DNA from 3 places in the Pseudocitrobacter sp. 2023LY-00077 genome. Region 2 is predicted to be linked to each of the others. Evidence: predicted binding sites of a transcription regulator. Region 2 holds the regulator's gene; each other region holds the start of a gene.

Region 1 (3,281 bases), on a different contig from region 2:
GCCCATGCCGGGCCGAGCAGCATATCCTGCTGCACCTCAATGGCGGTAAACGCGTAGCTGCGCAGATAGCCCAGCGGCGTTAAGCCCAGCTCGCGGGCACGCGATTCGGTCATTAATATCACCGCCGCCGCGCCATCGGTCAGCGGCGTACTGTTGGCCGCCGTAACAGAACCATGTTTACGGTCGAATGCCGGGCGCAGTTTGGCGTAATCCGCCAGCGTCGAGGTGCCGCGTATGTTGTTGTCCTGCTCCAGCGGGTCGCGGAACGGCGGCGCGTAGGCCGTCATTACTTCATCCGCCAGTTTGCCTTCCGCCCACGCCTGTGCTGCCAGTTGATGCGAGCGATGTGCCAGCGCATCCTGCTGTTCACGCGTGATGTGGTACGTCTTCGCCATCTGTTCAGCCGTATCGCCCATCCGCAGGCCGGTAGAATACTCCGCAACCGCCGGGGGGACCGGCATCAGGTCGCGCAGCTTAAGGCGGGAAAAGAGTTTCAGACGCTGCCCAAGCGTACGCGCTTTATTGGCATCCACCAGCGTTCGCGCCAGCTTTTTGCTGACGCCAATCGGCAGCACGGAAGAGGAATCCGCCCCGCCCGCAATACCCGCGCGAATAGTCCCTGCCATCAGGCTTTCGGCCACGTTGGCGACCGCCTGAAAACTGGTAGCGCAGGCGCGACTAACGCTGTAGGCATCCGTATGCACGTTCATCCCCGTACCGAGGACAATTTCGCGGGCAATGTTTGGCGCTTCTGGCATCTGAACAACCTGGCCGAAGACCAGTTGTTCGATCATTTCAGGGGGAATTTCGCTACGCGCCAGCATTTCGCCCACGACCATTTTGCCGAGGTCAATCGCCGGTACGCCGTGAAAGGCGGTGGCCTGACGGGCAAATGGGGTACGTAAACCACTGACAATGGCAATGCGATCGCCCTGACGGGTGATAAGCGGTAATGCCTGACTCATAAAACTCCCCTGTTAAAAGATAAAACCAAAGTGGTCGGACCTGATAACAGTCTTAACTAATTTTTTACATTAAGCCAATCGGAGAGAGAGAAAAATGGGAGCTAAAACACACTGGAGGGGGAAAAGAAAACGCCCCTGCATCGCAGAGGCGTTTGGGAAGGATTAACGCAGACCCAGCTGGAAGATCAGCGTTTCTGCTTCGCAGGCAAAAACAAAATCGATATCCATCTGTACGCCGCCCTCAACGTCTTTGAAGACCGGGGTGATGACGCACGGATCGGATTCAACGCCACGCGCGCGTTCAGTCAGCGCAGCGAGGGTTTCTTCAGCTTCAGCGCGAGTTGCAAAAACGCGGCTATAGGAGGCTGTGCAATCGGAGTTGTCCATGATGGTACCAACATCCATACAGCAGCAAACCGGGGTTTCATCAGCACTGCATTTACTCATTGTAGATTTCCTCTGTATATGCACGCGAAGGTGCCAGATAAACGATGCCGTTATTTTACGCTCCCCGGAAAGCTCCCTCCAGTTGTTAATTATGCCAATTGAGATAAGTGACCGAAATCACACTTAAAAATGATCTAAAACAAAAATCACCCAAACAGATGAAGCTCGACCTCACCAAATTTGCTAACCAGATCCCGTTTCGGTGATCATCTGCGTAAAATCTGAGAAACAATATTGCAACATCACATCTGGTCAGACCTATACTCTCGTCACTGGTCTGATTTCTCTGACGTAGTCCAGCCCCTACACTTCGCGCTTCTGTTACTACATGTAACATTTTTTGTATAAAAATAACTCAATGAGGTTATGGTCATGAGCCAGAAAACCCGGTTTACAAAGTCTGCTCTCGCAGTCGCAGTGGCACTCGTTTCTACCCACGCCTGGTCTGCAGGCTTCCAGCTTAATGAGTTTTCTTCCTCTGGTCTGGGCCGCGCCTATTCCGGTGAAGGTGCCATCGCTGACGATGCAGGCAACGCCAGCCGTAACCCCGCGCTGATTATGATGTTTGATCGCCCGACGTTTTCTGCCGGTGCGGTTTATATTGACCCGGATGTAAACGTTTCAGGCCGTTCGCCAACCGGCAACAGTCTGAAAGCGGATAACATTGCGCCTACCGCATGGGTGCCAAACGTTCACTTCGTGATGCCTATCAACGATCAGTTCGGTTGGGGGGCTTCCGTGACCTCTAACTATGGTCTGGCAACCGAGTTTAACGACACCTACGCCGCTGGCGCGTACGGCGGTACAACCGACCTGCAAACCGTGAACCTGAATCTGAGCGGCGCATACCGCCTCAGCAGTCAGTGGAGCTTCGGGGCCGGTGTTAACGCTGTTTATGCCCGTGCAAAGATCGACCGCTATGCGGGTGATTTAGGTCAGATCGTTGCAGGCTCTGGCGTGCTTCCTCCGGCTCTGGCAGGCCAGGTAGGCCAGATCCCGGCGGATACTAAAATCGCGCACCTGAAAGGTGACGAATGGGGCTTTGGCTGGAACGCCGGTATTCTGTTTGAACTGGATAAGAATAACCGTTACGGCTTCACCTATCGTTCTGAAGTGAAAATCGACTTTGATGGCGATTATAAGAGCGACCTGCCGTCCGCATATAACCAAATCCTCGGTAATTTCGGCCTTCCGGCAGGCACCAATGGCAGCACCACCAACGGTTCTCTGACGCTGAATCTGCCAGAAATGTGGGAAATCTCCGGTTACAACCGTGTGGCTCCGCAGTGGGCTATCCACTATAGCGCAACCTACACCAGCTGGAGCCAGTTCGAAGAACTGAAAGCAACCAACAGCAGCGGCACGCTGTTCCAGAAAGACGAGAACTTTAAAGATGCATGGCGCCTGGCGCTGGGTACCACCTATTACTATGACGATAACTGGACCTTCCGTACCGGTATCGCCTTCGATGATAGCCCGGTTCCGTCTAACTATCGTTCAATCTCTATTCCGGATCAGGACCGCCTGTGGCTGAGCGCCGGTACGACCTATGCGCTTAATGAAGATGCGTCTGTTGATGTGGGCGTATCCTACATGCACGGACAGAGCGTTAAATTCCAGGAAGGCCCGTACACCTTTAAATCTGAAGGTAAAGCCTGGCTGTTCGGTACCAACTTCAACTACCGCTTCTAAGTTTTACCCCAATAAAAAAGGTGAGCCTCAGTGCTCACCTTTTCTTTATCTATACCCTGCGATTTATTCAGAATCGATATCTTTCAAATCATCCTTAATCGCCTGGGCGTTCGGATTCTCTTCCGGTTTCAGCTTACCGCCGTTGGCGATAAAGTCGTGGCGCTGGAAGTAAGCTTC
Region 2 (3,281 bases):
CAAACTCCATGCCGCAGAGGTGGAAGGCGACAGCTTTCATCGCTACACGCGTCCGGAAATGGACTTAGCTATTCGTAAGGCGCGCGATATGGGGCGTCATATCAGCTACTTCGGGCCGGATGCCAACGACTTCAGCCTGCTGGAACAAACGTTCCGCGAGTACGGGCACAGCGGCACCGGACAGTCGCGAAAATATCTGCATACCTATGATGAAGCCGTGCCGTGGAATCAGGTGCCGGGAACCTTTACCCCGTGGCAACCGCTGCCTGAGCCGACCGACGTGCTGTTCTATGAAGGGCTGCACGGCGGCGTGGTCACGCCGCATCATGATGTGGCAAAGCATGTCGATTTACTGGTGGGTGTGGTGCCAATCGTAAACCTGGAGTGGATCCAGAAGATGATCCGCGACACCAGCGAGCGGGGTCACTCCCGCGAGGCGGTGATGGATTCCGTGGTCCGTTCGATGGAAGATTACATCAACTACATCACCCCGCAGTTCTCGCGCACGCATCTCAACTTCCAGCGTGTGCCAACGGTCGATACCTCCGATCCCTTCGCCGCCAAAGGCATTCCGTCGCTGGATGAGAGCTTTGTGGTGATCCACTTCCGCAATCTCGATAATATCGATTTCCCGTGGCTGCTGGCGATGTTGCAGGGCTCGTTTATCTCGCATATGAATACGCTGGTAGTGCCCGGCGGCAAGATGGGGCTGGCGATGGAATTGATCATGACGCCGCTGGTGCAGCGGTTGATGGAAGGGAAGAAGATTGGGTGAAGGGTGCAGGCTGGGCCCCTCACCCCGGCCCTCTCCCGCAGGGAGAGGGAGAAAATCAGCGCAGAACCTGAACACCGCACGGTCAGTCCCCTCTCCCTGCGGGAGAGGGTTAGGGTGAGGGGTGTCTCAACTTACCCCTCCACCACCTCATAAGAATGGGTAATGTTCACCGCTTTGCCCAGCATCAGCGCCACTGAACAATATTTCTCAGCGGACAAATCCACCGCACGGGACACCGCCGCATCTTTCAGCTCTTTGCCGGTCACAATGAAGTGCAGATTAATGTGCGTGAACAGACGTGGCGCTTCTTCGCGGCGTTCAGACGTCAGTTTAACTTCACAATCGGTCACGTCGTAACGGCCCTTTTGCAGAATAGACACCACGTCGATAGCGCTACAGCCGCCCGCTGCCATCAGCACGATTTCCATCGGGCTTGGCGCTTTATCACCTGAGTTGCCATCCATCAAAATCTGGTGCCCGGAAGCCGACTCACCCAGGAAGGTTAACCCTTCAACCCATTTCACACGCGCTTGCATAATTGTCACTCCAGAGTTGCAAATTTATTGTCAGATTACGCGCACATAACAAATCTCGCAACGGAAGTAGACCTGGGTCATGCTGAAGCGAGACACCAGGAGACACACGGCAAAAGCTATGCTAAAACAGTCGGGATGCTACAGAGATACATAAACGTACTGCATGTATGCAGAGGACATCACATACTGGTCGCGACAATCTTTGACGACCAACTTCCCAGGTAGAGGGAAGGATATTATTTCAACCAGTGGCTGCCTGATTTATGCCGCTGGCGATAGCTTATAACAGAGGATAACCGCGCATGGTGCTTGGCAAACCGCAAACAGACCCGACTCTCGAATGGTTCTTGTCTCATTGCCACATTCATAAGTACCCATCGAAGAGCACGCTGATTCACCAGGGTGAAAAAGCGGAAACGCTGTACTACATCGTTAAAGGCTCCGTGGCAGTACTCATCAAGGATGAGGAAGGCAAAGAGATGATCCTTTCCTACCTCAACCAGGGCGATTTCATCGGTGAACTGGGCCTGTTTGAAGAAGGCCAGGAACGTAGCGCCTGGGTTCGGGCGAAAACCGCCTGTGAAGTGGCTGAAATCTCCTATAAGAAATTCCGTCAGCTCATCCAGGTTAACCCGGATATCCTGATGCGTCTCTCGTCTCAGATGGCGCGCCGTCTGCAGGTCACCTCTGAGAAAGTGGGCAACCTGGCGTTCCTCGACGTTACCGGTCGTATCGCGCAGACGCTGCTGAATCTGGCAAAACAGCCGGATGCTATGACCCACCCGGACGGTATGCAGATCAAAATCACCCGTCAGGAAATCGGTCAGATCGTCGGCTGCTCTCGTGAAACCGTGGGTCGTATCCTGAAGATGCTGGAAGATCAGAACCTGATCTCCGCACACGGTAAAACGATCGTCGTTTACGGCACGCGTTAATCCCGTCTGACGGCGTATTGTTCGCGCAATACGCCGTTTTTGTCTCGTATGTGGCGCAGGCTGATTTACCATCCGGAAGTCAACTATGCACTGCGGCAAACGCTGGTGTTATGTTTGCCGGTCGCCGTCGGCCTGATTCTTGGCCAGCTTCAACACGGCTTACTGTTCTCTTTAGTGCCTGCCTGCTGCAACATCGCCGGGTTGGATACTCCCCATAAACGTTTCTTCAAACGCCTGATTATCGGTGGGTCGCTGTTCGCCGGTTGCAGCCTGATTGTGCAACTGCTGTTGGCCGATGATATCCCGCTGCCGTTTATTCTCACCGGTCTGGCGATGGTGCTGGGCGTTACCGCCGAAATCAGCGCCCTGCACGGGCGATTACTTCCGGCCTCGCTAATTGCCGCGATTTTTACCCTGAGCCTGGCGGGCAATATGCCTATCTGGGAACCGTTACTGATCTACGCGCTCGGCACGCTGTGGTACGGGTTGTTCAACTGGTTTTGGTTCTGGCTGTGGCGTGAACAACCGCTACGCGAGTCGTTAAGCCTGCTTTACCGCCAACTGGCGGAGTACTGCGAAGCCAAATATAGCCTGCTGACGCAACATACCGACCCCAATACCGCCCTGCCGCCGTTGCTTAATCGTCAGCAGAAAGTGGTCGATCTGATTTCCCAGTGCTATCAGCAGATGCACATGCTGGCGGCCAATCAGCACAATGATTACAAGCGCCTGCTGCGCGCCTTCCAGATGGGGCTGGATTTGCAGGAGCACATTTCGGTGAGTCTGCACCAGCCGGAAGAGGTGCAAAAACTGGTCGAGCGCAGCCACGCCGAAGCGGTGATTCGCTGGAACGCGCAAACCGTCGCCGCGCGCCTGCGGGTCATGGCCGATGATATTCTCTATCACCGCTTCCCGACGCGCTTCAACATGGATAAGCAAATTGGCGCGCTGGAGAAAATTGCCCGCCAGCATCCCGATAACCCGGTTGGGCAATTCTGCGCCTGGCACTTCAGCCGCATCGCCAAAGTGTTGCGT
Region 3 (3,281 bases), on a different contig from region 2:
AGCGCAACGCACTTACTTGGTTACAGGTCGTTAACCTCCATGAAAGACATAGATACACTCATCAGCAACAATGAACTATGGTCAAAAATGCTGGTGGAAGAGGACCCCGGATTTTTCGAGAAACTGGCACAAGCGCAGAAACCGCGCTTTCTATGGATTGGATGTTCCGACAGCCGCGTTCCCGCCGAACGTTTAACCGGCCTTGAGCCGGGCGAATTATTTGTTCACCGAAATGTTGCCAACCTGGTCATTCACACCGATTTGAACTGTCTCTCCGTGGTTCAGTACGCGGTGGATGTGCTGGAAGTTGAGCACATCATCATTTGCGGCCACTACGGCTGCGGCGGTGTTCAGGCAGCCGTTGAAAACCCAGAGCTGGGTCTTATCAACAACTGGTTACTGCACATTCGCGATATCTGGTTCAAACACAGTTCACTGTTAGGCGAAATGCCGCAGGAGCGCCGTCTGGACACGCTTTGCGAACTGAACGTCATGGAACAGGTGTATAACCTGGGTCACTCTACCATTATGCAGTCAGCGTGGAAACGTGGGCAGAAAGTGACGGTTCACGGCTGGGCCTACGGTATTCACGACGGCCTGCTGCGCGATCTCGATGTGACGGCAACCAACCGCGAAACCCTGGAGCAGCGCTATCGCCACGGGATTTCCAACCTCAAGCTGAAACACGCTAATCACAAGTAATACCTGTTAAAAAGCCGGGCGGCGGCATCGCCTCACCCGGCTCAGGACAGGTAGGTCGGATAAGCGAAGCGCCATCCGACACCAAACGTCAATTACTCGTCCAGCAGGACCACTTTTCCGACATACGGCAGATGGCGATAACGCTGTGCGTAATCGATGCCATAACCCACCACAAACTCATCTTCAATGGCAAAGCCCACGTACTCAACCGGCACGTTCACTTCGCGGCGGGACGGTTTATCCAGCAGCGTACAGATTGCCAGTGATTTCGGCCCACGCAGGCTGAGAATTTCGCGTACTTTCGACAGCGTGTTCCCGGAGTCGATAATGTCTTCCACGATTAAAACATCTTTACCGCGAATGTCTTCATCCAGGTCTTTGAGGATCTTCACGTCACGGGTGGTGGACATACCGCTGCCGTAGCTGGAAGCCGTCATAAAATCGACTTCGTGGGAGACATGCACTTCACGGCACAGGTCAGCCATGAACATAAATGAGCCGCGCAGCAAACCCACTAACACCATTTCACTGCCACTGTCTTTATAGTGCTCAGTAATCTGACGGCCCAATTCAGCGATACGCGCTTTGATCTCCGCTTCCGGGATCATCACTTCCACAGTATGTTTCATAAAACTAACCATATGATTTTAGAGGTAAATCTATCGACATCCCGGCGCTACGCCCAGACGTCGTTCGGCAAGCGCGTCAGTATACCAGCAAATCGATTTCTCCGCTGAATTGGATAATAAAGCAAATTTTGTGATACCCGTCACACTTGTTAAATCCTATAATCTATTGAAAGCAATAATTAACAAACTGACGCGAGTATTCTCTATGGCAGAAACAAATTCACAACAACCACGGTTACTCGTGGTGCTCACGGCCATTTTTGCGGCTATCTGTGGGCTCTATCTTCTCATCGGAGGAGGCTGGCTGGTCGCCATTGGCGGCTCCTGGTACTACCCTATTGCAGGTCTGGTGATGCTGGCCGTTGCAGCGATGCTGTGGCGCGGCAAGCGTGCGGCGCTTTGGTTATATGCGGCTTTCCTGCTGGCGACCATGATTTGGGGCGTTTGGGAAGTCGGCTTTGACTTCTGGGCGCTGACTCCGCGCAGCGATATTCTGGTCTTCTTCGGTATCTGGCTGATTCTGCCCTTTGTCTGGCGTCGCCTGATTATCCCTTCCGGCGGAGCCGTTGCCGCGCTGGTTGTCGCGCTGCTGATTAGCGGCGGCATCCTGACCTGGGCTGGCTTCAATGACCCGCAGGAAGTCAATGGCACGCTGAGTGCTGATGCGACCCCAGCCGAACCGATTTCCACCGTGGCGGATCAAGACTGGCCTGCCTATGGTCGTAATCAGGAAGGCCAGCGTTTCTCCCCCCTCAAGCAGATCAACGCCGAGAACGTTCACAAGTTAAAAGAAGCCTGGGTTTTCCGCACGGGTGACCTGAAGCGCGAGGACGATCCGGGTGAGCTGACCAACGAAGTGACGCCGATTAAAGTCGGCAACATGCTTTATCTCTGTACCGCCCACCAGCGTCTGTTCGCGCTTGATGCGGCCACCGGGAAAGAGAAGTGGCATTTCGACCCACAACTGAATTCCAATTCCAGCTTCCAGCACGTCACCTGCCGTGGTGTTTCATACCACGAAGCGCGCGCTGAAACAGCGAGCCCGGAAGTGGTAGCCGACTGTCCACGTCGTATCATTCTGCCTGTGAATGATGGTCGTCTGTTTGCGGTCAACGCTGAAACCGGCAAGCTGTGCGAAACCTTTGCCAACAAAGGTATCCTCAACCTGCAAACCAACATGCCGGATACCACGCCAGGCCTGTATGAACCCACCTCTCCACCGATTATCACCGATAAAACTATCGTGATTGCCGGTTCGGTGACCGATAACTTCTCAACCCGTGAAACCTCTGGCGTTATTCGTGGCTTCGACGTGAACACCGGTAAGCTGCTGTGGGCGTTTGATCCAGGCGCGAAAGATCCGAACGCTATTCCGTCGGATGAACACACCTTCACGTTCAACTCACCCAACTCCTGGGCCCCGGCGGCCTATGACGCGAAGCTGGATCTGGTCTACCTGCCGATGGGCGTGACCACCCCGGATATCTGGGGCGGCAACCGTACGCCGGAACAGGAACGCTACGCCAGCTCCATCGTGGCGCTGAACGCCACTACCGGCAAACTGGTGTGGAGCTACCAGACCGTTCACCACGATCTGTGGGATATGGATATGCCGTCCCAGCCGACGCTGGCGGATATCACGGTGAAAGGCGAGAAAGTACCGGTGATTTACGCACCGGCAAAAACCGGCAACATCTTTGTCCTCGATCGCCGTAACGGCGAACTGGTTGTTCCGGCCCCGGAAAAACCAGTTCCGCAGGGCGCGGCAAAAGGCGACTACGTCACTAAGACGCAGCCGTTCTCCGAACTGAGCTTCCGTCCGAAGAAAGATTTGACCGGCGCGGATATGTGGGGCGCCACCATGTTCGACCAACTGGTGTGCCGCGTGATGTTCCATCAGATGCGCTATGAAGGCATCTTCACCCCGCCGTCTGAGCAGGGCACGCTGGT

What was found. The regulator CRP, encoded in region 2, controls carbon source genes, mostly activating them, when cyclic AMP is high. The targets are predictions, from matches to a motif close to ATGTGANNNNNNTCACAT.
Region 1: a site for CRP is predicted at 1,518-1,535, ahead of ACWWFX_RS00890 (YfcZ/YiiS family protein). Genes of this name have one in related genera too.
Region 3: a site for CRP is predicted at 1,460-1,477, ahead of hpt (hypoxanthine phosphoribosyltransferase). Genes of this name have one in related genera too.

The regions. Positions count from the first base shown of each region.
Region 1 is NZ_JBSPEI010000001.1:178,390-181,670, reverse strand. It holds gene fadI (acetyl-CoA C-acyltransferase FadI) at 1-965, opposite strand, end outside; gene ACWWFX_RS00890 (YfcZ/YiiS family protein) at 1,128-1,412, opposite strand; gene fadL (long-chain fatty acid transporter FadL) at 1,785-3,104, shown strand; gene mlaA (phospholipid-binding lipoprotein MlaA) at 3,168-3,281, opposite strand, start outside.
Region 2 is NZ_JBSPEI010000003.1:21,898-25,178, forward strand. It holds gene ACWWFX_RS04550 (phosphoribulokinase) at 1-775, shown strand, start outside; gene ACWWFX_RS04555 (OsmC family protein) at 907-1,311, opposite strand; gene crp (cAMP-activated global transcriptional regulator CRP) at 1,614-2,246, shown strand; gene ACWWFX_RS04565 (YccS/YhfK family putative transporter) at 2,295-3,281, shown strand, end outside.
Region 3 is NZ_JBSPEI010000010.1:151,844-155,124, reverse strand. It holds gene can (carbonate dehydratase) at 40-702, shown strand; gene hpt (hypoxanthine phosphoribosyltransferase) at 795-1,331, opposite strand; gene ACWWFX_RS14525 (glucose/quinate/shikimate family membrane-bound PQQ-dependent dehydrogenase) at 1,537-3,281, shown strand, end outside.